One region of the Streptomyces sp. NPDC020996 genome, then DNA from elsewhere that is predicted to be linked to it. Evidence: riboswitches for the same ligand, from Rfam matches in the RefSeq annotation. Region 1 holds a riboswitch; each other region holds the start of a gene.
What was found. Region 1 has a riboswitch for cyclic di-AMP ahead of AB0G63_RS08300 (M23 family metallopeptidase). Riboswitches for the same ligand answer to the same signal wherever they lie in the genome.
Positions count from the first base shown of each region.

Region 2: another riboswitch for cyclic di-AMP. It lies ahead of AB0G63_RS03865 (transglycosylase family protein); the one in region 1 lies ahead of AB0G63_RS08300 (M23 family metallopeptidase).
Region 3: another riboswitch for cyclic di-AMP. It lies ahead of AB0G63_RS23035 (C40 family peptidase); the one in region 1 lies ahead of AB0G63_RS08300 (M23 family metallopeptidase).
Region 4: another riboswitch for cyclic di-AMP. It lies ahead of AB0G63_RS10690 (LysM peptidoglycan-binding domain-containing M23 family metallopeptidase); the one in region 1 lies ahead of AB0G63_RS08300 (M23 family metallopeptidase).

Region 1 is NZ_JBFADM010000008.1:13,578-20,987, forward strand. Features, by position in the region: gene trmB (tRNA (guanosine(46)-N7)-methyltransferase TrmB) at 1-437, shown strand, start outside; gene AB0G63_RS08295 (PrsW family intramembrane metalloprotease) at 499-1,803, shown strand; gene AB0G63_RS08300 (M23 family metallopeptidase) at 1,918-2,931, opposite strand; cyclic di-AMP (ydaO/yuaA leader) riboswitch at 2,943-3,100, opposite strand; tRNA gene AB0G63_RS08305 (tRNA-Met) at 3,369-3,442, opposite strand; gene AB0G63_RS08310 (dihydrofolate reductase family protein) at 3,627-4,757, opposite strand; gene AB0G63_RS08315 (MarR family transcriptional regulator) at 4,824-5,339, shown strand; gene ribA (GTP cyclohydrolase II) at 5,556-6,203, shown strand; gene AB0G63_RS08325 (NADPH-dependent FMN reductase) at 6,216-6,758, opposite strand; gene AB0G63_RS08330 (GAF domain-containing protein) at 7,001-7,410, shown strand, end outside.
Region 2 is NZ_JBFADM010000003.1:219,663-227,072, reverse strand. Features, by position in the region: gene AB0G63_RS03875 (septum formation initiator family protein) at 1-376, opposite strand, end outside; gene eno (phosphopyruvate hydratase) at 477-1,781, opposite strand; gene AB0G63_RS03865 (transglycosylase family protein) at 2,121-2,876, opposite strand; cyclic di-AMP (ydaO/yuaA leader) riboswitch at 2,880-3,049, opposite strand; gene AB0G63_RS03860 (transglycosylase family protein) at 3,233-4,279, opposite strand; gene AB0G63_RS03855 (cytochrome P450) at 4,427-5,722, opposite strand; gene AB0G63_RS03850 (nucleoside triphosphate pyrophosphohydrolase) at 6,523-7,410, opposite strand, start outside.
Region 3 is NZ_JBFADM010000035.1:11,954-19,363, forward strand. Features, by position in the region: gene AB0G63_RS23025 (ATP-dependent Clp protease proteolytic subunit) at 80-715, shown strand; gene AB0G63_RS23030 (hypothetical protein) at 723-1,031, shown strand; cyclic di-AMP (ydaO/yuaA leader) riboswitch at 1,367-1,578, shown strand; gene AB0G63_RS23035 (C40 family peptidase) at 1,582-2,055, shown strand; gene AB0G63_RS23040 (DUF6328 family protein) at 2,138-2,731, shown strand; gene AB0G63_RS23045 (ATP-binding protein) at 2,800-3,258, opposite strand; gene AB0G63_RS23050 (helix-turn-helix transcriptional regulator) at 3,473-4,333, shown strand; gene AB0G63_RS23055 (DUF397 domain-containing protein) at 4,343-4,570, shown strand; gene AB0G63_RS23060 (8-amino-7-oxononanoate synthase) at 4,653-5,780, opposite strand; gene bioB (biotin synthase BioB) at 5,929-7,155, shown strand; gene AB0G63_RS23070 (adenosylmethionine--8-amino-7-oxononanoate transaminase) at 7,148-7,410, shown strand, end outside.
Region 4 is NZ_JBFADM010000011.1:1,715-9,124, reverse strand. Features, by position in the region: gene AB0G63_RS10700 (PhzF family phenazine biosynthesis isomerase) at 1-686, opposite strand, end outside; gene AB0G63_RS10695 (SGNH/GDSL hydrolase family protein) at 833-1,618, opposite strand; gene AB0G63_RS10690 (LysM peptidoglycan-binding domain-containing M23 family metallopeptidase) at 1,843-2,877, opposite strand; cyclic di-AMP (ydaO/yuaA leader) riboswitch at 2,882-3,061, opposite strand; gene AB0G63_RS10685 (tyrosine-protein phosphatase) at 3,606-4,403, shown strand; gene AB0G63_RS10680 (DUF6126 family protein) at 4,447-4,566, opposite strand; gene AB0G63_RS10675 (XRE family transcriptional regulator) at 4,563-5,192, opposite strand; gene AB0G63_RS10670 (aspartate aminotransferase family protein) at 5,272-6,657, opposite strand; gene dxs (1-deoxy-D-xylulose-5-phosphate synthase) at 6,654-7,410, opposite strand, start outside.

The DNA.
Region 1 (7,410 bases):
TCGCCGACCAGGCCGGCCTGTCCAACGTCCGGGTCGGCAACGGGGACGCGATCATCCTGCTGCGCGAGATGCTCGTCCCGGACTCCCTCGACGGCCTGCGCGTCTACTTCCCCGACCCCTGGCCCAAGAAGCGGCACCACAAACGGCGCCTGATCCAGCCCGAGTTCCTGGATCTCGCCGCGTCCCGCATCAGACCGGGCGGCATCGTGCACTGCGCGACCGACTGGGAGCCGTACGCCGAGCAGATGCTCGAGGTGCTCACCGCGCATCCGGGGTTCGAGAACACCCAGCCCGGCGGCGGTTTCGCGCCGCGCCCCGGCTTCCGGCCGCTGACCCGTTTCGAGGGACAGGGACTGGACAAGGGACATGTCGTGAACGACCTGCTGTTCCGCCGCGTACAGCAGCACAACCAGCCCCAGCCCCCCACCGGCGCCTGAAGCGCGCCGGACGCGTCCCGCACCGTCGCGGGCGGCGCGCTGCCTCGTTAGGGTCGATGCCGTGGCCACCTTTCCCCCGTACCCGACGCATCCGCCGTACGCCGGGGGCCCCGCCGGCGGCGGGGCCAGGCACGCGCACTGGTGGCAGCGCAGGTGGGTGCGCTACGGCGCGCTCAGCACCCTGCTCGCGCTCTCCGGGCTCGTCATCCTCGCCCTGGTACGCGAACAGACCGGCACCGAGGGGTTCCTGGTCGGGCTGGGCCTCGCCGTGCTGCCGGTACCGCTCCTCGTGGCCGCCTTCCGCTGGCTCGACCGGGTCGCCCCCGGCCCGTGGCGCAACCTGGTGTTCGCCTTCGCGTGGGGCGCGTGCGCGGCGGCGCTGATAGCGATCGTCGCCAACAGCTTCGCGACCAGATGGATAGCGACGTCGACCGCGGACCCGGCGAGCGCGGACACGCTCGGCGCGACGGTCATAGCGCCGGTCGTCGAGGAGTCCGCGAAGGCCGCGGCCGTGCTGCTGGTGTTCCTGTTCCGCAGACGGGACTTCACGGGAATCGTCGACGGGGTGGTGATAGCCGGGATCACCGCCACCGGCTTCGCGTTCACCGAGAACATCCTCTACCTCGGCACCGCCTTCGGCACCGACCAGCTCACCGGTGACCGCGGCATCGCCTCCGTCACCGCGGCGACCTTCTTCGTCCGCGTCATCATGTCGCCGTTCGCGCACCCCCTGTTCACCGTCCTGACCGGTATCGGGTTCGGCGTGGCCGCGCTCTCGGCGGAACGGCAGCACGTCCGGCGTGTGCTCGTCCCGCTCTCCGGGCTGCTGCTCGCCATGGGCATGCACGCGCTGTGGAACGGCTCGGCGACGTTCGGCGGGTTCGGGTTCTTCGCGGTGTACGCGGCCTTCATGGTGCCCGCGTTCGGGCTGCTGACGTGGCTGGTGATCTGGACGCGGCAGCGCGAACTGCGGACCGTGCGCGAGGAACTGCCGCCGTACGTCCTCGCCGGCTGGCTGACGCCGGCCGAGCCGTACGCGCTCGGCTCCATGCGGGCGCGGCGGACGGCCCGCGACTACGCCCGCCACCGCTTCGGCAAGCCGGCCAGGCGGACGGTGGCCGAGTACGAGGCGTACGCGACGTCGCTGGCGTTCCTGCGGCACCGGGGACGGCGCGGACGCGCGGACGCCGACTTCGTCGTACGGGAGCGGGAGTTGCTGGCCGAGCTGTGGTGGCGGCGCGAGATCGCGCGGCCGGCACTGGACCACGCGGCCAGGATGACGGCTCCCCCGGTGCCGGTCGTCACACCGCCCTGGCCGGCGTACGGGCACCCCGCGAACCCCGCGTACAACCCGTACCGCCACTAGCCCTTCAGGCCCTGGACCGGCCGACGGCGTCGTCCCCGGAGTTCTCGGGCACGCCTGACCGGCAGTCCTGACGTCGGGGGGTTTGCCGTCAGGACCGCCGGGGATCAGGGGAGATCAGGGGTTGAGTCCCTTGCCGCGCAGCCAGGCCATCGGGTCGATGCCGCCGGCCTGCCCGTTCAGGTGGACCTCGAGGTGCAGGTGCGGGCCGGTCACGTTCCCGGTGGCGCCCACGCGCCCGATGACGTCACCGGTGCTGACCTTCTGTCCGACGCTCACACTGATCGACGACTGGTGGCAGAACCACAGCTCGGTGCCGTCGTCCAGGGTCAGGATCGTGCGGTAGCCGTACGCCCCCGCCCAGCCGGCCTCGGTGATGGTCCCGCTGTGGATGGCCTTGATGAGCGTGCCGGTAGGGGCGGCGAAGTCGAGGCCGGTGTGGTGGCCGGAGGACCACATGGAGCCGGCCTGGCCGAAGGTCGAGGTGATCGTGTACGAGGAGGTCGGCAGCGTGTACTGCTTGGCCAGCTCGGCGAGACGCGCGGCCTCGGCCTTCTTCTTGGCCTCCGCCTCCGCCTTCTCCTTGGCCGCGGCGGCCTTGGCGGCGGCCGCCTTCTCGGCCTGCTCGGCCGCGTCGGCGACCTGCTTGGCGAGGGCGGCCTCGGTGGCCTGCTGCGTCTTGCTCTCGACCTGGATCTGCTGCGACTCGGCCTGCGCCATGATGCGGTCGCGCAGCGCCTCGCCGGCGTCCTTGGTGCTCTCCGCGGAGGTCACGCCGACGCTGCTGAGCGGAGTGGCGGACCGCTGCGGCTCGGGCTCGTCGTCGGAGATCAGCGAGCCGACCGAGGGCAGGTCGGGCATGGAGATGGACACCGGCGGCTTGCCGGTGTTGGCGCTGGCCATGCCGCCCGCGCCGACAGCGGCTATGACGCCGACGCCCAGAACCGTGGAGCTGCGGGCGAGTCCCCCGCCGCGCTGCTTGGAGACGCGGTGCCGACCGCGGACGGGGCGGACGGAGTCCTCCGTGGGGTTCCATGCCTCCCACGGGCCCTCGTCGGTGCGGTAGCTGCCGTAGCCGAAGGTGTCACTCGGCTGGAACGGGGCTGTCGGGGCAGGCCGGTTTGACGCCACGTGGGCGTGCTCCTTTCCTTCCTCCTCGCCTACCGGGTTAGCTGACGGGTTCGGAGCAGGAAGGTCTCCTACGCGCGTATATCCACCGTGATCCCACGGCGGCATTCGCGCGATTCACCCCAGGGTGGTGGTTCCCCGGTTCCCTTGCGGGATTCGGCGCGTGCGCACGGAGCCGCCTCTTGTGACGGCTGGGACGACCGCGCTGCGTTATCGAACGTTAATAGACGCAGGGGCTCGTTTCCAAGCCGTTCCGCTTGATCATTAACGAATCCAGGTCGGACGTACATCCCCATGACCGTCTAAAAACGGGCGAGTTGGCCCCTCACATACCCCGCCGATCACACTGCGCAGGGCGGCCGCCCCATCACTCACAGTCACGGACCGTGCAAAAACACCGACGGCCGGGACCTCTGAGGATCCCGGCCGTCGGCCTTGAGTAGCGGGGACAGGATTTGAACCTGCGACCTCTGGGTTATGAGCCCAGCGAGCTACCGAGCTGCTCCACCCCGCGTCGGTGTGTCACCAGTGTACGTCATACGCAGGACGGCAAGCACACGCGTTTCTCCGCGGTACCCGCCGTCAGCCGCGTACGGCGGGAAGGCGACTCTGTCCGCACCGCAGGCGCAACGCGCACCCCCACCGAACCGCGACAGGCCGCCGCAGGCATCCCGCACCACGCCGCCACACGCACCCCGCTACCCCACCAGATGCCGATTGGGCGCCTTGGCCCGCTCCGCGTACTCCGGCAGCACGACCACGTCGACCCCCTCCCCCGCCAGCAGCCCACTGCCGTCGGCGCTCTCGACGAACGTGTCGGGCTCCCGCCAAGCCGTCACCACCCGCCGGACCCCCGCGTCGAGGATCAGCCGCGCGCACGGCTTGGGCCGGGACGCACGCCGGGCGCACGGCTCGAGGCTGCTGTAGACCGTGGCGCCGGCGAGCCGGGGATCGTCCGGATCGAGCTTCGCCAGAGCCGCCTCCTCGGCATGCACCACAGGATCGTCCCCCTCACGGGAGTACCCCCGGGCCAGCTCGGTGCCGTCACCGGCCACCACCACCGCCCCCACGCTGAACGCCGTCCGCGACGGCGGGCACAGCGCCGCCAGCTCGCACGCGAGGGCGAGCCAGTGGCGGTCGGCGGCCACGGCGACCTCCCCCGCCCCGGGAGCCGTCGGCTCGTACCGCATGAGGACGACGTCCTCGATCCGCCGCGTCTCCAGCAGGCGCAGCCGCCCGCCCTGGTACGCCCCCGGGCCGAACAGCCGCGGCGCGGCGGGGTCGCCCACGAACACCGGCGCCAGCACGAGCTGCAGCTCGTCGGCGAGCCCCTGCTGGAGCAGCTGGGTGTGCACGAGCCCCCCGCCCTCCACCATGAGACGGCGCACTCCCCGGACGTCGTGCAGATGCCGCAGCAGCGGCCGCCAGCCGACGTCGCCGCCCAGCGCGACGACGTCGGCGGCGAGTCCCAGCGCGCGGGCCCGTTCGGCGCCCTCGTTGGTCGTGTAGAGGACCTTCTCGCCGCCCGTGTGCCAGAACCGCGCCGCCGGATCGAGTTCCCCCGAGGCGCTGACCGTGACCTTGAGCGGGTAGGCGGACCGGCCCGCGGCCACCCGGCCGGCGCGGCGACGCTCCGAGTTGACCAGCAGCCGCGGATTGTCGGCCCGGATCGTCCCGGCACCGACCAGGATCGCGTCGACGGAAGCACGTACCTCGTCGACCCGGTCGAAGTCCGCCGGGCCGGAGAGCAGAAGCCGCTCGGGGCCGGTGTCGTCGAGGTAGCCGTCCAGGGAGACGGCGGCGGACAGCAGGACGTAGGGATGCGGCATCGAGCGCGCTCACTCTCGGAGGCGGGCGGTCTTGGTTCAAGTTTGAAACAAACTTACACTGGTGGCATGACGACCCGCTGGCTCACCCCGGACGAGCAGCGCGCCTGGCGCGCGTTCATCGCGGCGACGCACCTCCTGGAGGACGCGCTCGACCGGCAGCTCCAGCAGGACGCCGGCATGCCGCACCTGTACTACTCCATCCTGACCAATCTTTCCGAGGCGCCGGAGCGCAGGCTGCGCATGACCGACCTCGCCGAGAAGACGAAGATCACCCGTAGCCGTCTGACGTACGCGGTGACGCGGCTGGAGAAGGACGGCCTGCTGCGGCGCGAGAACTGCAGGTGGGACAAGCGGAGCAGCATCGCCGCGCTGACCGACGAGGGCATGGCGGTGCTGGAACGCACGGCCCCCGGCCACGTCGAGACGGTGCGCGCGTCCCTGTTCGACCACCTCACCGAGGAGCAGGTGGGACAGCTGGAGGACATCTGCACGGGGATCGCGCGGGCGCTGGAGGGCCAGGATGCCCCACGGCCGGCCCCCGACGAGGTCCCGTGGCGCCGCCGCTCCTCCCCTTGCTCGTGAGCCCCGGCGCCCCTTGCCGGTGAGCCGCGCCGCTTGCCGGTGAGCCGCGCCGCTTGCCGGTGAGCCGCGCCGCAAACCTGTTGATTCAAATTTAAAGCATGTAGTAGGGTCCCCTCAGCGGATCTGCTTCAAATCTGAAGCACCTCCCGTGCGACTGCAAGCACGGAAGCAGAGCACCCATCCGCGCCGTACGCCCCCCCGGCCCCGGAGGACCGCATGCCCGACCCCGACTTCCCCGCCGCCACGCCGCGCTCCCGCGTCCGGGTACCGCTGCGTTTCCACGACGGCTACAGCACCGACGCCGACCTGGTCACCTTCCACGGCCTGGCCGACGACCGCGAGCACGTGGCCGTCGTCCTCGGCACCCCGGCCCCCGGCACGCCCCCGCTGGTCCGCCTGCACTCCGAGTGCCTGACCGGCGATGTCTTCGGCTCGGCCCGCTGCGACTGCGGGCCCCAGCTGCGCGAGGCGGTCGAGCGCATCGCCGACCGCGGCGGCGTCCTGCTCTACCTCCGCCAGGAGGGACGCGGCATCGGCCTCTACAACAAGCTCGACGCCTACGCGCTCCAGGACGACGGCCTGGACACCTACCAGGCGAACGCGGCGCTCGGCCTGCCCGAGGACGCCCGCGACTACACGGCGGCCGCCCAGATGCTGCGCGCCCTGGGCATCGGCGAACTGGACCTGCTGTCCAACAACCCGGACAAGGCGGAGCAGTTGCGCACCCTCGGCATCGACGTCCGCGACCGCGTGCCCACGGGGGTGTTCACCACCGCCCACAACGTCCGGTACCTGCGCGCGAAGGTGCTCCAGACACGGCACACGCTGCCGTTGGACAGCCTGGCGGAGCTGACCGCGGGCTGAGGACGGCGGCCGTCAGCGGGCCGAGTCCGCCAACAGTCCGAGGACCCGCTCCAGCTCCCGCCGCGTCTCCGGATCGGCGATCAGCCCGTCCGCCCCGATCGCCTGCCGGTTGACGGGCAGCCGCACGCAGGCGGACGGCACGACGGTCGCGCCGGTGTACTCCAGCACCGTCCGCAGCGTGGCCTGCGCGCCTTCGCCGCGGCCCGGAGCGGCGGCGTTGACCCAGGCGACCGGCTTGCCGCCGATCTCGGTCCCGCCCACCGTCCAGTCGAGCAGGTTCTTGAACGAGCCCGGCAGCGTGCCGGCGTACTCCGGCGTGCAGACCAGGATCCCGGCCGCCCGGCCGATCGCCACCCGCAGCCCGGCCACCGGCGCCGGCAGCGGGTCCCGGTCGTCGTCGGGGTTGAAGTGCGGCAGCCGCGCCAGGCCCTCGTACAGCTCCGTGCGCACCGGCACGGACGGGGCGACGGCCTGCGCGGTGCGCAGCACGGCCTCGTTGCCGGAGCCGGCCCGCAGGCTGCCCGACAGCAACAGGATCGACGGAAGCGAGGACATCCGCCCAACCTACGACAGAACCCCGCCGGCACTCCCCTCCCCCCTCGCTCTCCCCGCACCACACCCCGAACCCGGACAATCCGCCCATAACATGTGTAACTCCCACACATCGGGGGACGTGCATGGATGCGGACCACCCCCGTGTCCGTCCCTGGCCGTGCCGTTGCAGTTGCCGTTGCGATCCGGTGGGGCTGTCTGCGCATGCTGGAGACGTATGCCGGTTCGGGAGGTGAGGCGGCTCCGTGAACGACCGGTCGGGCACGAACAGTGAGGGCTCTGACCAGCGGCTGCCCAGCAGGGCGGCGCCGGACGGGCGGCGAGAGCACGCCCGGGGGGTCCTCGACGGCCGCGACCGGATGCAGACGCTGCTGGACGCCGTCGTCGCGATCAGCGGAGACCTGGACCTGGAAGACCTGCTGCGGCGGATCGTGCAGTCCGCGGCCGACCTGGTGGACGCCGACTACGGTGCGCTGGGCGTCCTGGGCGAGGAAGGCCGGATACGGCAGTTCGTCACCGTCGAACGCGGCCCCGACTGCGACCAGGAGCCGACGATCCGGCATACCGGGTCCCGCCCCCGGAGCCGGGCCCTCCCCGACCCGCCGCCCGACCCGCCGCCCGACCCGCTGATTCGCGAGCCGCTGATTCGCGAGCC
Region 2 (7,410 bases), on a different contig from region 1:
GGTCGATCACGACGTAGCCCGTCTCGCCCGGCATCACGTAGTGCAGCCGCTGCCGGATCTGCTGCTCGGCGTACGCGTCGTCCTGCCAGCGTGCCTTGAGGTCGCGCAGTTGCCCGACCCGTTCCCGGGCCTGCTGCTTCTGCCGCTCCAGGTCGGCGATCTCGGCGCGCTGGGAGACGTACTGCCTTATCGGGTAGGCGAGCGCGACGACCAGGGTGCACACGACGAGGGCGAGCAGCGCCGCCCGGCTGGTCAGCCGGGAGCGGCGGGCCTGGCGTCTGGTCTGCGAGCGGTAGACCCGGGCCGCCGTCTGCTCGCCGAGCAGCTTGATCCTGGTCGTGGTGGAGAACCGGTCGCCGCGGTCCCTGCCGGCCATGTCCCCGCCTCCCCTTCACACGCGCGTACGTCCCCGCACACGGTACGGGACCGCGTACGGGGACGTACGTACGACCGGCTCGTGAGCGGCCGTGCCGGGGTCAGCCCTTGGAGATCTGGGTGCCCTTGAAGCGCGGGAAGGCGCTGCGTCCGGCGTAGACCGCGGCGTCGTCGAGGATCTCCTCGATGCGCAGCAGCTGGTTGTACTTGGCGACGCGCTCGGAGCGGGCCGGGGCGCCGGTCTTGATCTGGCCGCAGTTGGTGGCGACGGCCAGGTCGGCGATGGTGACGTCCTCGGTCTCGCCGGAGCGGTGGGACATCATGCACTTGAAGCCGTTGCGCTGGGCGAGCTCCACGGCGTCCAGGGTCTCGGTCAGCGAGCCGATCTGGTTGACCTTGACCAGCAGGGCGTTGGCGGTGCCCTCCTCGATGCCGCGGGCCAGCCGCTCGGGGTTGGTGACGAACAGGTCGTCGCCGACGAGCTGCACCTTGTCGCCGAGCTTGTCGGTGATGACCTTCCAGCCGGCCCAGTCGTCCTCGAACAGCGGGTCCTCGATGGAGACGAGCGGGTAGGCCGCGACGAGCTCCTCGTAGTACTCCGTCATCTCGGCGGCGGAGCGCTCCTTGCCCTCGAAGAGGTACTTGCCGTCCTTGTAGAACTCGGAGGCGGCGACGTCGAGGGCGAGGGCGATCTGCTCGCCGGGGGTGTAACCGGCCTCCTTGATCGCCTCCAGGATGAGGTCGAGGGCCTCGCGGTTGGAGCCGAGGTTCGGGGCGAAGCCGCCCTCGTCGCCCAGGCCGGTGGCCAGACCCTTGGACTTCAGGACCTTCTTCAGGGTGTGGTACACCTCGGTGCCCCAGCGCAGGGCCTCGGAGAAGGACTCCGCGCCGATCGGGGCGATCATGAACTCCTGGATGTCCACGTTGGAGTCGGCGTGCGAGCCGCCGTTCAGGATGTTCATCATCGGCACCGGCAGCAGGTGCGCGTTGGGGCCGCCCAGGTAGCGGAAGAGGGGGAGGTCGCTGGCCTCGGAGGCGGCGTGGGCCACGGCGAGCGAGACGCCGAGGATGGCGTTGGCGCCGAGCGAGCCCTTGTTGTCGGTGGCGTCCAGGTCGAACATCGCCTGGTCGATCAGGCGCTGCTCGGTGGCGTCGTAGCCGACCAGCTCCGGGCCGATCTGCTCGATGACGGCGAGGACGGCCTTCTCGACACCCTTGCCCTGGTAACGGTTCGGGTCGCCGTCACGGAGCTCGATGGCCTCGAAGGCGCCGGTGGAGGCGCCGGAGGGGACGGCGGCACGACCCGTGCTGCCGTCGTCGAGGCCGACCTCGACCTCGACCGTGGGATTGCCTCGGGAGTCCAGGATTTCCCGGGCTACGACGACGTCGATGGACGGCACGAGCATCTCCTTCGTGGATGTGACGCTGGTAGTGCGGGGCACTGGGCCTGACGGCCCGTCTTGCAGCCTTGCGACTAGAGCCTAACCGTCCCGGGGCCGTCGGCAGCCGACCGACCGTCCCGTGGACAAGGTCAGACGGTACCTATTGTTCACCCCCGGAACAAAGCGAGGTGAACAACGCGTGCACACCGGGCACCGGCGGGCAAAGAAAACCCCGCCCCGGTGCGTACGGGGGAACACGCACCGGGGCGGGGAGCCCATGGGGGCCGGGGGGCGGCTCCCATGGCGGTCCACTGTGGGGGACGCGGGCTGTGCGGGGCCTGCGCGCCGGCTACCGGACGGCTGTCACTTCAGGTGCAGCTGCTGGCCCGGGTAGATGAGGTCGGCGTCCTCGACGATGTCCTTGTTCAGCCGGAACACCTTCTTCCAGCCGCCCTTGACGTCGTGCTCCGCGGCGATCGAGGAGAGCGTGTCGCCCTTGACGACCTTGTACTCGCCGTCGCCCTTCTTGACCTTCTTGCCGGTCGGGGTGGTGACGGTCTTCTGCGCCTTCACGACCGGGCGCTCGGTGGAGCGGAAGGCGCTCTGCTGCTCGGTGTAGCGGGAGGCGGTGCCGCCGCTCGGCGAGGAGGACGAGGAGGAAGACGAAGAGGAGGACGACGACGGGGAGGACGACGAGGAGGACGACGAGGACGGCGCCCCGGCGGCGCCGTCGTAGGAGGCGCCGGACAGGCCCGTGCCGCAGACCGGCCAGGCGCCCTTGCCCTGAGCGGCGAGGACCTTCTCGGCGACGGCGATCTGCTGCGCCTTGCTGGCCTGGTCGGCGGTGGAGGCGTACTGCGTGCCGCCGTACGCGGCCCAGGTGGAGGCGGAGAACTGCAGGCCGCCGTAGTAGCCGTTGCCGGTGTTGATGGACCAGTTGCCGCCGGACTCGCACTGGGCGACGGCGTCCCACTCGGAGGCGGTGGCGGCGGAGGCGTTGCCGGCCGCCAGCAGCGGGGCGGCGACGGCGGCGCCGGTGACACCGGCGACGGCGACGGCGCGGGTGGAGCGCTGGAGAACAGTCGGACGACGGTGCTTGCCCTTGCCGGAAAACAGCATGGTTGATCCCCTCACCGACGCCTGCGAGGTGAGCTGTCGGGTTCGGGCCGGTTGAGTTGCCCGGCCGCCCACCTCCCGGTGCGCGACTCCACCCCTAGCCGTTCCCGCCCCTCAAGGGCCGGGCCCGGCGCCTACCTTGGGTCCCCCGCTCCTGCCTACGGCGCTTGACGCGACGACTGTTCCCGGACGGCCGCTGGCAGGATTCGGCGTTGCGGCAGCCGGGGCCCGCGTTGGCGAGCGGTCATGACCGTAGACACGGAATCCACCGGATTTCAAAGACGATCAGGGCCTCTGAGACTCATCCCACACTTTCGCCAAACCGGACATTCCACGGCGAAAGCGGACGTCAACTCCCGCTAGTTTTCGCCCGTTTCCGCCCCTACTCGCAGGGTCTGACCGGGGACGATGTGACTCGGGTCGGCGCCGATCGCCTTCTTGTTCAGGGCGTAGAGCTCGCGCCACCCGCCCTCGACGTCGAGGGTGTCCGCGACGGAGGCGAGGGTGTCGCCGGCGTGGACCGTGTAGGCGTCGCCGTCGTCGGCGTCCGTGCGCGCGGCGTGGCGGCCCGAGGACGCTTCCATGGAGCGGCCGTTCGCCGCCTCGTCGGCGCTGCCGCCGCGGTGGCGGCCGGTGCCGGTGTCGCCGCCGACGCCGCTACCGACGTCAAGCGAGCCGGTGTCGACGAGGCTCCAGGAGCCCACCATCTGCTCCGAGTTGTCCGTGTCGTCACTTTCGGCCGTTTCGTCGGGTGAGCCGTCGGACGTCCGCGACACGGACGGGGAGGCGGACGGCGAAGCCGACTTGTCGGACTTGGCGGGCTTGTCCGTAGTGCTGGAGGAACCCTTCGACGCCCCGGGGGACGCGGAGGCGTGGGACGGGGCGTCCGAGGGCGAGGCCGTGCCGGACGTGTCGCCGGACGCGTCACCCGACGCGCCGGACGAGCCGTTGGACAGGCCGGTGGAGTCGGTGACGCCGGTGGAGTCGGACGAGTCGTCAGCGATCCCGGTGTCGATGTCGGCCGCGCCCTTGTCCTTGTCGAGCCCGGCGGTCAGTCCACAGGTGTGGAAGGCGCCGGCGCCCTGGTCCGCGAGTATCTTCTCGGCGACGGCTATCTGCTGGTTGCGGCTGGCCAGGTCGGCGCTCGGCGCGTAGTCGAGGCCGCCGTACTTCTCCCAGTCCTCCTGGGACAGCCGCAGGCCGCCGTAGAAGCCGTCACCGCTGTTCTCGCTCCACGAGCCGCCGGTCTCGCATTCCGCCACCTTGTCCCACGTCGAACCGTCGGCGGCGCTCGCGGCGGAGGCGCCCAGGAGCGGGATGGCGATGGCGGAGCCGGTCACTCCGGCCGCGACGAGGAGAGCCGGAGCCTGGCGGGGGCGACGGTGACGACCGTTCCCGGAGAGCATGCGGAGACCTTTCGCGAGACAGCGGTGACCCACGCGGCAATCGGTTTTCGAAGCAGCCGCGTTGATGGGTGAAGGTATAGGCAGACGATCACTTGTCACAAGTTAATGCCGCACAGATCACATGAAGATCACGAAGTTGAGTGCGTGTCACGTTCTGGGACTCCGGCCTACTGGTTCCGGAGGGGTGAACTCGACCGGCAGGGTGCGCAGTCCGCGCATGATGAGGCCGCCGCGCCACCTCAATTCGGCGGGTTCCACCGCGAGTCGGAGGTCCGGCAGCCGGGTCAGCAGCGTGCCGAGCGCGGTCTGGCCCTCCAGGCGGGCGAGGGGGGCGCCGAGGCAGTAGTGGATGCCGTGGCCGTACCCCAGGTGCTGGTTGTCGCGGCGCGCGAGGTCGAGGGTGTCCGGCTCGGCGAACCGCTCCGGGTCCCGGTCCGCCGCGGCGAGGACGACCAGCACGGGGTCGCCGGCGGCGATGTCCTGCCCGCCGATGCTCAGCGGCCGGGTCGCGAACCGCCAGGTGGCGATCTCCACCGGGCCGTCGTAGCGCAGGAGTTCCTCGACGCCGGTCTCCAGCAGGCCGCGCTCGCCCGCGGCGAGGGAGCGCTGGAGACGGGATCGCTGGGCGGGGTGGGTCAGCAGCGCGTAGGTCCCGTTGCCGATGAGGTTGACGGTCGTCTCGAAACCGGCGAACAGCAGGATGAAGGCCATGGCGGCCGCCTCGTTCTCCGTCAGGTGCTCGCCGTGGTCGGAGGCGCGGATCAGGGCGGAGATGAGGTCCTCGCCGGGGGCGGGTTCGGCGGGCAGCGCCGCCCGCTTGCGGTGGATGAGGTCGGCGAGGTAGCCGCGCATCTTCTTCACCGACCGGGCGACCCCGCCGCGCGGCCCTCCCCCATGACGGATCATCATCCCCGCCCAGTCCCGGAAGTCGTCCTGGTCCTCGCGGGGGACGCCGAGCAGGTCGCAGATCGCGTAGATGGGGAGCGGGAAGGCGAACTCGTGAATCAGGTCGGCGTGGCCGCGGCCGGCGAACCGCCCGATGAGGGTGTCGGTGAGCTCCTGCACCCGGGGGGCGAACTCGGCCACGCGGCGCGGGGTGAAGGCCTTGCTGACCAGCCGGCGCAGCCGGGTGTGGTCCGGCGGGTCGATGTTGAGCAGGTGCGTCATCAGCTCGGCCTTGCGCTCCCCGGGGATGCCGGTCTTGCCCCGGGCGTGCGCGGGCTCGTCGTGATGCGCCGGGTTCTTGCTCAGCCGCTGGTCGGCGAGGGCCCGCCAGGCGTCCTCGTACCGGGTGACCAGCCATGCCTCCACCCCGCTGGGCAGCCGCGTGCGGCGCACGGGCGCGTGCTCGCGCAGCCAGGCGTAGGCCGGGTAGGGGTCGGTGGCGAACTCCCAGCTGAAGAGTTCGGGGGCGGCGGAGTCGGCGGTGGGCTGGTCGGTCACTCCTCGACGGTATCCGTCGGCCTTCCGGCTCCGTGCCCCCGGCCTCGCGGATCGCGCCCTGGTGGCGCGGGCCCCGCAGCCACGGACGTCCACCGGGCGGCGCACCGCGCACGCCCCGCCCACGACGACGACGGCGACGGCGACGGCGACGGCGACGGCGACGGCGACGGCGGCGACGACCGCACCCGAGCCCCCGGCGCGACCGGCGCGACCGGCGCGCGCCCCGGGCCGGGCCCGGACAGCGCGCCCACTTCCAGGAGCGCGCCGGTAGGGCCTCCCGGATCGCGTCCCGGCAGGCGCGGGGCCCGCGGCCGCGGACGACCGCCGGGCGGCGCACCCACGCACGCCTCGCGATCGCGACCACGACTGCGACCGCAACTGCGCCGCCCGGCGCGACCGACGCGTACCCGAGCGCCCGAGCACCGGGCACCGGGCACGGCCAATGGGCGCCCGAGCCCTGGGCGCGGCCGGTGCGCGTCCCGGGCCGGGCCCGGACGACGTGACCACCTTCGCGCCCGCGTGCACGTGTCGCACCGCACCCGAGCGACGAGGCCGCCGCGCCGAGGAGCCGACGGATGCCGAGCCGAGGAGCCTAGGAGCCGACGAATGCCGGACCGAGAAGCCTAGGAGCCGACGGATGCCGGACCGAGGAGCCGAAGAGCCGACGAATGCCGGACCGAAGAGCCGAAGAGCCGACGGATGCCGGACCGAGGAGCCGAAGAGCCGACGGATGCCGGCCCTCCGCAGTCCCGCCCCGGTGGGCAGTCCCGCCCCGGGTGGGCAGTCCCGCCCCGGTGGCGTCAGCCTTCCGTCGGCGTGCCCTCTGCCTCGCGGATCGCGTCCCGGTAGGCGCGGGCCGCCGCTCGGAGGGCCGCCTCGGGGTCGACGCCTTCCGCCTCCGCGCGCACCGCCATCGCGAGGAGGTCGTAGCCGATGCCCTCGCCGGCCGGTGGCGGCACCGGCAGTCCCGCCGTGCGCACCCGGGAGGCCAGTTTCGACGCGAGGGCGAGGCCCGGCTGGCCGAGGGGGACGCCGTCGGTCAGGGAGGTGCGCCGCTTCTCGACCGCCTTGGTGCGCAGCCAGTGCTCCTTGACCTCCTCCGGGGTCGTGGCCGTCTCGTCCCCGAAGACATGGGGGTGGCGGTGGATGAGCTTGGTGACGATCCCGGCGGCCACGTCGTCGATCGAGAAGGGGGCGTCCGGGTCCTCCTCCGCTATGCGGGCGTGGAAGACGACCTGGAGGAGCACGTCGCCCAGTTCCTCACGGAGTTCGTCCCGGTCGCCGTCCTCGATCGCCTCGACGAGTTCGTACGCCTCCTCGATGCCGTACTTCGCCAGGCCCTTGTGCGTCTGCCGGGACGACCACGGGCACTCGGCGCGGATGCGGTCCATGACCTGGACCAGGTCGAGCAGGCGGGCGCCCGGCAGGTCGTAGGAGGCGGGCAGCAGCTCCAGCTCGGGCATGGCGACGCGCCCGGAGCCGGCGAGGCGCGCGAGGCCGTCGGTCAGGGCGGGTTCGCCCTCGCCGGTGGCCACCACGACGACCGTCCGCCCGCCCGCGCAGGCGCCGACCAGTTCCTCGGCGGTCGGGGACGCCTCGTCCACCCGTATCCCGGCCTCCCGCAGGTACGGAAGCTGCGGGTGCGCGCCGTCCGCGCACAGCACCCGGTCGGCGGCGTGCAGGGCCTG
Region 3 (7,410 bases), on a different contig from region 1:
TGTACGTCCTGTACATTTTTTACAGAGACAGCTCCGGGGACAGCTCCGGGAACAGCTCTGTCGCGAGGAGGGGTATGCCATGACCCGACCGTCCGCCCGACACGTCCTGCCCGGGTTCACCGAACGGACCGCGTCCGGGCGCCGATCGACGGATCCGTACGCGAAGCTGCTGGAGGAGCGGATCCTCTTCCTCGGCACGCCTCTCGACGACACCGCGGCGAACGACCTGACGGCCCAGTTCATGTACCTCGAGCACAAGGACCCCGACCGGGACATCGCGCTGTACATCAACTCGCCGGGCGGCTCGTTCAGCGCCATGACGGCGCTCTACGACACGATGCGGTACGTCTCCTGCGACGTGGAGACGACCTGCCTGGGGCAGGCCGCCTCCTCGGCCGCGGTGCTGCTGGCCGCCGGGACGCCGGGCAAGCGCTCCGTGCTGCCGGGCGCGCGGGTGGTGATCCGCCAGCCCGCGCTCGCCGAGCCGGTGCGGGGCCGGGCGAGTGATCTGGCGGTGCAGACGGAGGAACTGACGCGCAATCGCCGCCTCGTGGAGGAGATGCCGGCCCGGGCCACCGGACACAGCCGGGAGAAGATCGGCGCCGATATCGAGCGGGACCGGGTCTTCGACGCCCGGCAGGCCGTGGACTACGGCCTGGTGGACCGGATCGTCCCCGGCCGCCGGGCCCCCCTCGTCCCGCCCGTCGGGAGGTGAGCGACCGGTGATCCCGCCCGAACTCCCGCCGCTGCCCGCGCTGACCCGCGCCGAGGGCGAGCTGATCGACCGTTACCTCGACGTGGTGGACCTGCTCGGCCGCATCAATCCGGCCCACCACGGCGACACCTACCGCGGGCTGCGGGCCGCGCAGGCGCTGGTGGCCAGGGCGGCCGAACTGCGCGACGCGCTCGCCCTGATGCACCAGCGGGGCGAGACCGAACTGCACGCTCCCACCCTGGCGCGGGCGCTGCGGGTACTGGACGGCGAGCGGCGCACCGCCCGGGTCACCGTGCCTCCCCAGCCCGGCACTTGAGGCACGCGCCGGGCCCGGGCCGCGGTCGCCCGGCGCCGGTGTCCGGGCCGGGGCCGAAACGGACCAAACGGCGTACCGCCTTCCGGACTAGACACACCTCCTCTTTTTTGACCGGTCGAGTTGCGCAACGGGCCCGGCCCCAAGGCGGGATGAGGCATTTCTTCGCTGGTCCGGGCCGTTTCGGAGGTGATGACGCGCCTCCGAACACAGCTGTGGGCACCCGAACGGGTGAGTGGTGAGTAACAACACAAATCCCCGTTTCCGTTGGGCTTTTCGGACATCCGTGAGCCAAGATCCGTGTCTGACGACAAGCCCCCGCCGCCGCGGCGGGGCGATCCGGGCGGACGCCGAGTCCTGCCGCCGCCCGGATGACCGGTCGACAGGAGTGGATCGGCAGGAGTGGAGGACCCAAGCACGACGGGTCGCCGGAACGGTCACGCCATGACCGGGCCGAGCAGCCCTTGGGGTGAAGCCGCGCGAGCGGCCGGGCAACTTCGCCAGCCCGAATCCGACAGGTCATCCTTCACAGGCGGCTGACGAAGGGTTGCGCATGACTGCGCTCAATCGTGTCCCGTCGCTGATGGTCCGGGCCGGCACGGCCTCGGCCCTCACCATCGCCGCGGTGGGCGGCTCGGTCGTGGTTCCGGGCTTCGCCTCCGACGCGGCCGCCGCGACGCCCGCGACGAAGGCACTGCAGATCGCGGCTTCCAAGAAGGGTTCGCCCTACCGGTGGGGCGCCACCGGTCCGCACCGGTTCGACTGCTCCGGGCTCACGCTGTACTCGTACAAGAAGGCGGGCAAGAGCCTGCCGCGTACCGCGGCCCAGCAGTACAACAAGACCCGCCACATCTCCGCCAAGAGCCGCAAGGCCGGAGACCTCGTGTTCTTCCATTCGGGTTCGTACGTCTACCACGTCGGCATCTACGCCGGAAAGGGGAAGATCTGGCACGCCCCGAAGACCGGGGACGTGGTGAAACTGCAGAAGATCTGGACGAAGAGCGTCTGGTACGGCCGGGTCAGCTGATCCTTGCGTGGGGTGGCGGCGCCCCTGACACGCCGCCACCCGACGAGGCGTGACACGGTCCTGGCCGGTTATCCGTTCAACCATGGCCGACCATGTCCCCTGCACCGCACGCAACGAGACCCCGCTGGAGCGCGCCGACCGCAACTTCGGCGAACTGCTCCAGGAACTGCGCGTCACCCAGACCGGCGTGCAGATCCTCTTCGCCTTCCTGCTGACCCTGGCCTTCACCCCGCGCTTCCCGTCCCTCGACCCGGTCCAGCGGGCCACCTACGTCACCACACTGCTGCTCGCGGTCCTCGCCGCCGCCCTGTTCACCGCGCCGGCCGCGCTGCACCGCTCGCTGTTCCAGCGGGGCGCCAAGCCGCGCGTCGTCCAGGTGTCCTCACGGCTCGCCACCATCGGCATGGGTGTGCTGGTGCTGGCGTTCACCGGCTCGGTGCTGCTCGTGGTGGACGTGACGACGGGCCGGGCGGGCGGGGTGGCCGCGGGCGCGGCGACCCTGTGCGTGTGCCTCGGCCTGTGGTGGCTGCTGCCTCGCCTGGTGCGGCGGGCGGGCCTGTCCGCCGAGCAGCAGGCCGCGCAGCAGGCCGCGCAGCAGGCCGCGCCCGTCGTCAGGCAGCCGGGAGCGCCGCGGGACGCGGCCGTGCACCGGGAGCCGTCGGCACGGCGCCGCTGACCCTCGCCCGACGTGGCCGTGCACCGGGAACCGCCGCACGGCGCCGCTGAACCCTCGCCCGAGCCCCGCTACGGCTCCTGCTGCCCGGCTGCCGGCACCGGTCGGGCCGGCACCTTCCACGGCAGTTCGACGGAGACGGTCTTGCCGCCCTCCCGGGTGGGGCGCACGCACAGTCTGCCGCCGCACTCGGCGGTCAGCCAGCGGATGATCACCAGGCCGCGGCCGTTGTCCTGCTGGACGGCGGCGGGCAGCCGCTTCGGGAACCGGGGGTGGCTGTCGGTGACGCCGATGCGCAACTGTTCGTCGCGGTCGAGTTCGAGTCCGACGGTGAAGGTGGGCGACTGCCCGAGGGTGTGCTGGACGGCGTTGGTGGCGAGTTCGGAGACGATGAGCCGGACGGTGTCGGCCACCTCCGTGTGCGGCGCCAGGCCCCACTCCGCGAGGGTGTCGATCGCGTAGGTGCGGGCCGCGCAGACCGAGGCGGGATCGCTCGGCAGAGTGACGGATGCTTCCAGATGGTCTGCCATGGCGACGTCGTCCCTTTCCCACGGGACCGCTGGTCCGACACGGAGCGGATGGTTCGAGTACGGTCCCGGACTGGTGCTTCGCCGTCAGACTGCCATCACCGCACGGGTCACGGCTGGCGATCCACCGAGATATGCATATATCTGTCGCTCAAAGCGGTGAACTCTGCCACGAGAGACCGTGTCGGGGCGCCTCATAAGGAGTAAGGAGGGACCCATGCAGCACGGTCCCGCGGTGCGCCGCAGGAAGCTGGGCGCCGAACTGCGAGCGCTGCGCGCCGAGGCGAGGCTCACCAGCGGTGAGGCGGCGCGGCTGGTGGGCTGGCACCAGTCGAAGGTCAGTCGTATCGAGACGGGCACCAGCGGGGTGAAACCGGCCGATGTGCGGTTGCTCCTGGACGCCTACGGGGTGTCCGATCCGCGGCTGCGCGATCTGATGCTGGTGCTGGCGGGCTCGGACGAGAACACCGGCCGGCACCACTGGTGGCACGCGTATCGCGGCATCCTGCCGCCGGACTACAGCGACTTCATCAGCCTGGAGTCCCAGGCCGACGCGATGCGCACCCTGGAGACGTCGGTGGTGCCGGGGCTGCTGCAGACGCCCGAGTACGCGCGGGCGGTGACCCGGGCCGCGGTCCGCGGGCTGGACGACGCGGGGCTCGACGCGCTGGTCGAGGTGCGCCTGGCCCGGCAGGAGGTGCTGCGGGCCGACCCGCCCCTGGAGTTCAGCGCGGTGCTGGACGAGGCGGTGCTGCGCCGGGAGATCGGCGGGCCCGAGGTCATGGCGCGCCAGCTCGAACTCCTGGTCGAGGCGGCGCGCCTGCCGCAAGTACGGCTGCAGATCCTGCCGTTCGGCGCCGGAGCACACGTCGGCGTCACCGGGTCTTTCGTTATTTTCTCATTTTCGAGCACTTCTGATCTGGACGTGGTCGTTCTGGACCACCTGACGAGTAGCCTCCACTTGGAACGGAAAGAAGACCTCCAGGCCTACACCGAGGCCTTCAACTCCCTTCAGATTCAAGCCCTTTCGCCCGAGGACTCATTGGATTACCTCGCCGGCAGAGTCGTCGGCGGGTGAGGAGGCACCATGTCAGCACTGCCTCGGAACGTCCCCTCCAGCATCGTTCCGCACGGCGTGCGGTGGCTGCGCAGCAGCTACAGCACCGGTGCGAACAACTGCGTGGAGACGGCGGCGCCGCGGTCCGGCCCGTGGGCCGGTCTGCTCGCCGTCCGAGATTCCAAGGACCCGGCCGGGCCCGCACTGCTCTTCTCGCCGGAGAGCTGGGCTGGGTTCACGGCCGCGTTGAAGCGCTGATCAGATCCGCGTCATGCGGAGCCACATCCGCGTCGTGCGGAGAAGATCCGCGTCGTGCGGAGCCCGGCCGTGTCACGCCGACTCATGGTCGAGTCCCGCCGATCACTCGCACCGCATGTTCGATCTGCGCCTCGGAGAGGTCCGCGCGGGCGGTCAGCCTGAGCCGCGAGACGCCGTCGGGCACGGAAGGAGGACGGAAACAGCCCACGGCCAGCCCTGCCGCCCGGCAGTCGGCCGCCCACCGCACGGCCCCCTCCGGGGACGGCGCGCGCACGGAGACGACCGCGGCGTCCGGTCGTACCGCCTGCAGACCGTCGTCCGTCAGGCGTGCGTGCAGCTCGGCCGCCACCGCGCGGGCCCGTGCCGCCCGCTGCGGCTCGCGGCCGAGCAGCCGCAGGGCGGCCAGGGCGGCGCCCGCGGACGCGGGGGCCAGTCCCGTGTCGAAGATGAAGGTCCGGGCCGCGTTCACCAGGTGGTCGATCACCCGGGCGGGACCCAGGACGGCGCCGCCCTGGCTGCCGAGCGACTTGGACAGCGTGACGGTGACGACGACGTCGTCGGCGCCCGCGAGCCCCGCCGCGTGCGGCGCCCCGCGGCCGCCGTCGCCGAGGACGCCCAGCCCGTGGGCGTCGTCGACGACCAGCCCGGCGCCGTGCTCCCGGCAGGCCGCCGCGAGCCCGGCCAGCGGGGCCGCGTCCCCGTCGACCGAGAAGACCGTGTCGGACACGACGACGGCCGTGCCCCGGTGCGTGCCCAGCGCCTTGCGCACCGCCTCCGGATCGGCGTGCCCGACGACCTGGGTGGCGCCCCGGGCCAGCCGGCAGCCGTCGATCAGGGACGCGTGGTTGCCCGCGTCGGAGACGATCAGCGAGCCGTGCGGCGCGAGCGCGGTGACGGCGGCGAGGTTGGCCGCGTAGCCGGAGGAGAAGACGAGCGCCGCCTCGAAGCCGCAGAAGGCGGCCAGCTCGCGCTCCAGCTCGGCGTGCAGTTCGGTGGTGCCGGTCACCAGCCGGGACCCGGTCGAGCCGCCGCCCCAGACGCGCGCGGCCCGCGCCGCGCCCTCGGCGACCTCGGGATGGCGGGCCAGGCCCAGGTAGTCGTTGCTCGCCAGGTCGAGCAGCGGCGAATCGGCCGGACGGGGGCGCAGGGTCCGCACGAGTCCGGCACGGCGGCGCAGCTCCGCCTGCTCGTCGATCCAGCCGAACGCCATGGCTCCTCCGGGGGCATTTGTAGGCAGTGGACAGACCCTAGCCGCACGTCCCCCGGCCCATGATGTGGCGATACCCACACATCGAAGTGTCTCCGTTGTTCAAACTCTCCTTGGCCCGGGGCGGCCTCGTAGGACAGGATCGGCTCTCATGGACCTGCTGAACACGCTGGTGGACAAGGGGCTTCGGCGCGAGCTGCCGACCCGCGAGGAAGCTCTGGCCGTCCTCGCCGCTTCCGACGACGACCTGCTCGATGTGGTGGCCGCGGCCGGCAAGGTGCGCCGGCACTGGTTCGGCCGACGGGTCAAACTCAACTACCTGGTCAACCTCAAGTCCGGACTGTGTCCGGAGGACTGCTCCTACTGCTCCCAGCGGCTCGGCTCCAAGGCCGACATCCTGAAGTACACCTGGCTCAAGCCCGACGAGGCCTCCCGGGCCGCCGCGGCCGGTCTGGCGGGCGGCGCCAAGCGGGTCTGCCTGGTGGCGAGCGGACGCGGGCCGACCGACCGCGACGTGGACCGCGTCTCGGACACCATCAAGGCGATCAAGGAGCAGAACGAGGACGTCGAGGTGTGCGCGTGCCTCGGCCTGCTCTCCGACGGCCAGGCGGAGCGGCTGCGGGAGGCCGGCGCCGACGCCTACAACCACAACCTCAACACGTCCGAGGGGACGTACGGGGAGATCACGACCACGCACACCTACGCCGACCGCGTGGACACCGTGCACAAGGCGCACGCGGCGGGCCTGTCGGCCTGCTCGGGCCTGATCGCGGGCATGGGCGAGTCCGACGAGGACCTGGTCGACGTGGTCTTCTCGCTGCGCGAGCTGGACCCGGACTCGGTGCCGGTCAACTTCCTCATCCCGTTCGAGGGCACCCCGCTGGCCAAGGAGTGGAACCTCACCCCGCAGCGCTGCCTGCTCATCCTGGCGATGGTCCGGTTCGTGTGCCCGGACGTCGAGGTCCGCATCGCGGGCGGCCGCGAGGTGCACCTGCGCACGATGCAGCCCCTCGCCCTGCACCTGGCCAACTCGATCTTCCTCGGGGACTACCTGACCAGCGAGGGCCAGGCGGGCAAGGCCGACCTGGAGATGATCGCCGACGCCGGGTTCGAGGTCGAGGGCAGCGAGCAGGTGACCCTGCCGGAGCACCGGACGGCGGCCGGCGGAGGGTGCGGGTCGCACAAGGGCGCGGGCTGCGGGTCGCACGACGGGGCCGAGGGCGCCGGGTGCGGGTCGCACGAGGGCGGAGGTGTCTGCGGTACGGCCGCGGCGGCCGCGGCGGCCGCAACGGCGGCGCCCAGGGCCGCCGAGCCGCGTACCGACCTGGTCGCGGTACGCCGTCGCGGCGCCGGAACGGACCTCGCGCCCAATGCCTGACCTGCCCGTCGCCGAACTGCTGGAGCTCGACCGGCGCCACGTGTGGCATCCGTACGGTCCGATGCCCGGCCGCGCCGAACCGCTCGTGGTCGGGTCGGCGAACGGGGTGCGGCTGCGCATGGCCGACGGCTCGGGCGAACTGGTCGACGGCATGTCGTCCTGGTGGTCGGCGATCCACGGCTACAACCACCCGGTGCTGAACGAGGCCGCCCGCGAGCAGCTCGGCCGGATGAGCCACGTGATGTTCGGCGGGCT
Region 4 (7,410 bases), on a different contig from region 1:
ACACCGCCGACGGGGAAGGGGTCGCGGACGTGGAAGACGTCCTCGCGCTCTCGCCAGACCAGTTGCAGGGTCGTCAGGTCCAGACGGTCCATCAGGGCGGTGAGGCGCTCGAAGTCGTAGTCCAGGGCGGCCAGTCGGGCGCGGCCGGCCGCCGCCAGCACCAGATGCCGGGCGCCCGCGAAGGCGATGCGCGGCGGCAGCGCCGGGTCCAGGTCGGCGGCGGGCCAGTCGAGGGCGGCCAGCGCCTCGGCGACGTCGTCGGCGGCCGCGTCGGCGACGTACGGCTCGACGCTGGTCAGGGTCGCGCGCAGGGCGCCGGACGGCTCGGCCGCGACCGACACCGGGACGTCGCCGGCCTGCGTCACGAACAGCAGTTCGCCGGGCCCGGTCCGCTCGGTGAGCGCGACGGCGGCCGCGACGGTGGCGTGCCCGCAGAACGGCACCTCCGCCTTGGGGCTGAAGTACCGCACGGTGAAGACCCGTCCGGGATCGGTGCCGGGCCGCTGCGGACCGGGGGTCAGGAACGCGGTCTCCGAGTAGCCGACCTCGGCGGCTACGGCGAGCATGGCGGCGTCGCCGAGACCGCTCGCGTCGAGGACGACCCCGGCCGGGTTGCCCCCGGCGGGGTCGTCGGAGAAGGCGGTGTAGTGCAGCACACCCGTCGCGGTGGCGTCGCTCGTCGTCATGTACGGGCAGAACACCGTCCGCCGGCCGGCTGTTCCCGGCCGGCCGTACGGAATACGGAGTACGGGAGACGGGGTAGGGGGTACGGGGTACCGGGTGCGGAGTCACCGCTCGGCGGCGCGTGCACGGAACGCGCGGGAGCGCCGGGTCAGGCGACCGACTCGATCCGCAGTTTGATGTCGTACGGGGACAGCATCCCCTTCGCCTGGACGTGGTCGCCGGACGACTCACCCCGCAGGCGTCGCCCGATCCAGGGCACCAGGTACTCGCGCGCCCACTGCACGTCGTCCCGCCGGATCTCCAGGGTGCCGCGCGGCGGAAGCGGCGGCCAGGACTGCTCGGGATCGGCCGGCACCTCCAGGCCGAGGACCTGGCCGGCCCGCAGCGCCACGCGCGTGTGCCCCTCGGGCGAGAGGTGGAGCCGGTCGTGGTCCCAGGCCCGGCGGTCCTGGATGGACTTCAGGGACCACAGGTCCAGCACGGGACAGCCGTAACGGTCGGCGATGGCCCGCACATGGCCGTTGTAGGTGGCGATCTTGCCGCGCAGGCGTTTGAGCACCGGGACGCCACGGGTGTCGAAGCCCGTCGTCACCATGACGGTGCCGGCGGCCTCGGTGAGCCGTGCGACCGCCCGCTCGAAGCGCTCGGCGACCTCGTCGGGGTCGGTGCCGGGCCGGAGGATGTCGTTGCCGCCCGCGCAGAAGGACACCAGGTCCGGAGCGAGTTCGACGGCCTGCGGGACCTGCTCGGCCACGATCTGGTCGAGCAGCCTGCCGCGCACGGCGAGGTTCGTGTACGTGAAGTCGCCCTCGGCCCGCCGGTCGGCGAGGAGCACCGCGAACCGGTCCGCCCAGCCGACGAACGCCCCGCCGGGACCCGGGTCGCCGACGCCCTCGGTGAAGCTGTCCCCCACCGCGACGTACGACCCGATCACTGATCTGCTGTCACTCTTCGAATCGTCTGCCACAGCAGGTCATGATTCACCGTCCACTGTGACCTACGCGACCGTAGGGAGGGCTTGACGAACGGTGAGATAAGCCACGCCCAAATTGTTCACCAAACCCGGAATACGCCGCCCCCGTACGCGGCGACGGCCGAGGACCGGACCCGGGGATCGGGGTCCGGTCCTCGGCGGCATGCCGGGCGGCCGGGGAACCGTCAGCCGACGGCGACGCCCTTGGAGCGGAGGTAGCCGACCGGGTCCACGTCGGAGCCGTAGTTCGGCGTGGTGCGGATCTCGAAGTGCAGGTGCGGGCCGGTCACGTTGCCGGTCGCGCCGGAGAGACCGATCTGCTGGCCGGCGGTGACGGTCTGGCCGGCCGAGACGGAGAGCTGCGAGAGGTGGGCGTACTGGGCGTAGTAGCCGTCGCTCAGCTGGATGACGACCTGGTTGCCGTAGGCGCCGCCCCAGCCCGCGGAGACGACCGTGCCGGCGCCCACGGCCTTCAGCGAGGTGCCGGTAGGCACGACGAAGTCGACGCCGGTGTGGTAGCCGCTGGACCACATGCTGCCCGCGACGCGGTATCCGGTGCCGACACCGGCCCCGGAGACCGGGAGGGTGTAACCGCTGGAGGTGCCGGTGGACTCGGCGGCCTGGGTGACCGTCGCCTGCTGCGAGGAAGGCGAGGAGGAGGACACGTCGGCGGCGGAGGAGGAGGACGGAGAGCCGGCGGAAGGCGCGGGAGCCGAAGAGGACGACGAAGAGGAAGAGGCCGCCGAGGAGGAAGGCGACGAAGAGGACGAAGGTGACGAAGAGGACGACGACTTGGTGGCGCCGCTCGTGGCCTTCTTGCCGAGGACGAGCTTCAGGCCGGGATGGATCAGCGACGGGTCGTCGCCGACGGCCTCGCGGTTGTCCGCGTACAGCTTCTTCCAGCCGCCGCGGACGCCCTGCTGCTCGGCGATCTTCGAGAGCCAGTCGCCCTTGCGCACCGAATAGGTCCGCACGCGCGCGTTGTTCGCGGCCCTCTCCTTCGCGGCCTTCTTCCCCTCGGCCGCCGCCTTCTCGGCGCCGGAAAGGGACTGCACGGCCTTCTGCGAAACCGGCTGCGCGGTGGACTGCGCGGTGTCGGCGTGGGCGCCGGTGGCCCCCAGCAGAGGGAGGGCGAGCGCGGCGCCGCCGGTTCCGGCGACGGCGATGGAGCGGGTGAAGCGCTGGGACTTGGGGCGGCGGTGCTTACCCTTCGCGGGCATGACGAATTCCTCTCCGGCGCCTGCGAGGTGAGCTGTCGGGTGCGGACTGGAGATGTCCGGCCGCGCCGTGGGCGCGACTTGACCCCAAGCCTGTTCCGGAGACCGGACAGGCGGTTCTACCTGTGGGTCCCCCGCTCCTGCCGTGCACGGGTGAGTGGTGCGGGATTCCAGGCGGCGGCAGGATTCGGCGTCCGCCCGGATTGCGTGGCGAACGTAAGCGACCACGACGCGAAGGGACAAGCAAGAGGTTGCGGGAAGCGCACGTTTCTCTTGATCCCTTACCGGAATTCACGGTCACCCTCCGTTGATTCCGAGGCGACTTCAGCGGCCAAATTCCCTGAAAAGCAATACGCATTACGTGAACATGACGGGCGACTCACGGTGACCGATATGACGATGCTCACGCGACCTCGCGCCAGCATTCCTTATTCCGGAGCGAGTTGGAATGAAATCCACCCAAAGCGCCAATTCGGACAGAAGACTCAGGCAGGGGCAATGCACCAGGGAAGCATCCTCGGGGCACATGGTCCGTTTCGCGGCATTCGTACCGGCTCGCCACCGGTGCGCCACTGACTCGCCACCAACTCGCCACCGACTCGCCGCGGAATCGCCACGGGCTCCCCGGCGGCAGACCGCACACCCCTGCTGAGCCGGGGTGTGCGTGTCGTATCGTCAAGGAGGTGCCCGTCGACGAGCAGCGCCGGCGGGGACGACTGGGAGGAGCCCCCGTGACGCAGCAGATCCCGTCGACCGAGCCCGAGCTGGCAGGAGTCCGAAACTTCCGCGACGTGGGGGGCCTGCCGACGGTGGACGGACGACGGGTGCGCCACGGAGTGCTGTTCCGCAGCGGCCACCTCGCGCACGCCACCGCGGAGGACACCGCCTTCCTCGCCTCGCTGGGGCTGCACACGGTCTTCGACTTCCGCAACGCCGCGGACCAGAGGCTGGAGGGCCCGGACGTCGAGCTGCCGGGCGTGCGCAATGTGAACCTGCCGCTGAGCGACCCGGCGGACGGCGCCGAGTTCTGGAAGATGGTCCGGGACGGAGACCTCGACCAGCTGCGCGAGATACTCGGGGACGGCAAGGCGGCCGGCCGCATGATCGGCTCGTACCGCCTCATCGTCAAGGAGCGCACCGGCGAGCACACGCGCGTGCTGCACGCGCTGGCCGAGGACAGCGTGCCCGCGCTGATGCACTGTGCCGCGGGCAAGGACCGCGCGGGCCTGTCCGTCGCCGTGACGCTGCTCGCCGTGGGTGTGGAGCGGGATGCGATCTTCGCCGACTACCTGGAGTCGAACGCCAAGCACCGCCGCTACCGGGTGCAGCGCGGCGGGAGCTCGGCTTCGGCCTACTCCCCCGAGGTCATGGAGCTGCTCAGCCCGCTGTTCGAGGCGCGCGAGGAGTACCTGGCGGCGGCCTTCGAGACCATCGAGGAGACCTGGGGCGGCGTCGAGCCCTACCTGGAGCAGGGGCTCGGCCTCACTCCGGCGGTGCGGGAGCGGCTGCGCGAGCGCCTGCTCGACTGACGCCGCCCAGGACGCGGCGGGCTGCCGGTCAGGACGCGGCGGGCTACTTGGCGCCCACCGAGAACAGCAGGTAGATGAAGCCCGCGAAGAGGTGGCCCGCCGCGATGTAGATGATGAGGCGGATCCACAGGGAGCGCGGGAACTTGTCCTCGTAATTGCTCATGGCATGTCTCCGGTGGTCGGGCCCAGGCACAGCGCGGCCGTGGGACTCTGCAACAGGGTGTGGACGAACAGCAGCTCGACCCCTTCGGGGTCCAGCGCCGCGATGCGGTGCGGCGTCAGCGAGTCGAAGTGCGCGCTGTCGCCGGGACCGAGCCGGTGTGTGGCGTCCCCGAGGCGCAGCCACAGCCGCCCCGTGAGGACGTACAGCCACTCCTCCCCGGGGTGTACGCGCACGATGTCGCCCTGGGTGCCGTACGGCGCGTGGACCCGCAGGGCCTGCATGCCCCGGCCGGAGGCGCCGGCCTGCCAGTAGGTCCAGCCGCCCGCGGCGGTGGGTTCCATGTCGACGGCGCGCACCACGGCGTTACGGTCGGCGACCGTCTCGCCGAGCAGTTCGGAGACCGTCGTACCGTAGATGCGGGCGAGCCCGAGGAGCACCGGCAGCGAGGGTTGCCGCTGCCCGGTCTCCAGCCGGGAGAGGTGGGCCGGGGACAGTCCGGCCGCGCGGGCCGCGGCCTCCAGGGTGAGGGAGGCGCGGCGGCGCAGTGCGCGGAGCTGCGGCGCGACGGCGGGCAGATCTGCCACGGGTCCCGCCGGCTGCTCGAACTCGGCTTCCGGGGAGCTCATACCCCCATTGAGCCGCAGCTTTACCTCTGGGGCAAATTTCTTGCCTCAGAGGCAAAGAACCTTCGGCCGGGGGCTCGGGCTAGCGGTTGGCGACGGCCTGTTTGATCAACGTCTTGCCGAAGTCCCACATCAGCCCGCCTCCATTGTGCGCCTCGTCCATCACCTCCGTGAAGGCGGCCACGAACCGGTCCACCTCCCGCTCGCCGATGACGAGCGGCGGGATCAGCTTGATGACCTCCAGGTGGTCGCCGGAGACCTGGGTGAGGATGCGGTGGCGCTGCAGCAACGGAACGACGACCATCTGCGCGAACAGTCCTTTGCGGGCGGCCTGGAGCATGGTCCACCGGCTGCGCAGCTTCAGCGACCTGGGCCGGCCGAACTCGATGCCGATCATCAGGCCGCGGCCGCGGACGTCGGCGAGCAGCTCGTAGCTGTCGGTCAGCGCCGCGAGGCGGGACCTGAGCAGTTCGCCGGTCGCGCGGGCGTTGGCGACGAGCTGCTCGTTCTCCATGACCGACAGCACGGCGAGCCCGGCCGCCATGGCCTGGGCATTGGACCCGAAGCTCGCCGAGTGGACGAGGACGCGGTCCATCGACGAGTAGACCTTCTTGAAGATCCAGTCCTTGCCGAGCGTCGCCCCGACGGGCACGTATCCGCCCGACAGCGCCTTGGCCACACACACCAGGTCCGGCTCGACGCCCTCCTCGTGCTGGTAGGCGTAGAAGTCGCCGGTCCGGCCGAGGCCGGTCTGCACCTCGTCGGCGATGAGCAGCGCCTTGTGCCGGTGCAGCAGTTCCTGCGCGGCCCGCAGGTAGCCGGGCGGGGCCTCGTACACGCCCTTGCCCTGGATCGGCTCCACGATCAGGGCGGCGACGTCGCCCTTCCTCAGCTCCCGCGCCAGGGCGTCGAGGTCGCCGAGGGGTACGGCGGTGTCGGGCAGCAGCGGGGCGAAGCCGTCCCGGAAACCGGACTCGCCGTTGACCGACAGCGAGCCCGTCGTCAGGCCGTGGAAGGCATGCTCGCAGTACAGCACCCTGGGCCTGCCGGTGGCGTAGCGGGCGAACTTCAGCGCGCCCTCGACCGCCTCCGTGCCGCTGTTGCCGAAGAACACCCGGTCCAGGTGCGGGCTGTGCGCGAGGAGCTTCTCGGCCAGCAGTCCGGGCAGCGGCTGGCAGTCGAAGCGGGTGAGGTCGGCGAGCGAGGCGTCGAGGACGTCGTGCAGCGCCTTGCGGACCACCGGATGATGGCGGCCCAGGCCCATCACCCCGAACCCGGCGAGCATGTCCAGGTAGTCGTTGCCGTCCGCGTCCCAGAAGTACGCGCCCTCGCCGCGCTCGTAGACCTTGTCGAAGCCGATGGTGTGCAGCATGCGCGGGAGCTGGTGGTTGAGGTACCTGGTGTGCAGCTCGTAGCGCTCGGCTCCGCGCTCGGCCAGGAGCGCGCCGAGGTCGAACTCCTTGCTCATTCAGCCCTCTCCTTGACTGGGGCGGCCCCCGCCGGGTCGGCGGCGGCCTCCTTGACGGCCAGGCTCGCGCTGATCCGCCCGGCCACCTCCACCGGCGTGAGCCCGATGTCGGCCAGCACCTCCGCGCGCTTGGCATGCGCGAGGAACTGCTCCGGAATCCCGAACCGCCGCACCGGTACGTCGACGTCGGCGTCGCCGAGCGCCAGCGCCACCGCGGACCCGACGCCGGCCGCCCGGCTGTTGTCCTCCACCACGGCCACCAGGCGGTGTGCGGCGGCGAGCCCCGGCAGCGCCGGATCGACCGGCTTGACCCACCGGGGGTCCACCACCGTGCACCCGATGCCGCGCGCCTGAAGCAGCTCGGCGGCCCGCAGGCAGACCGGCGCCATGACGCCGACGGCGACCAGCAGCACCTCGGGCCGGTCCGCGCGGTGCAGCACGTCCATGCCGCCCACCCGGTCGACCGCCGGGATCCGCGGCCCCACCGACTCCTTCGGGAAGCGGACCAGGGTCGGCGCGTCGTCGACGGCGACCGCCTCGCGCAGCTGGGCGCACAGCTGGTCGGCGTCGCGCGGGGCGGCGATGCGCAGACCCGGTACCACCTGGAGGACGGACATGTCCCACATGCCGTTGTGGGAAGCGCCGTCCACGCCCGTGACACCGGCCCGGTCCAGCACGAAGGTGACCCCGCAGCGGTGCAGCGCCACGTCCATCAGGAGCTGGTCGAAGGCACGGTTGAGGAAGGTGGCGTAG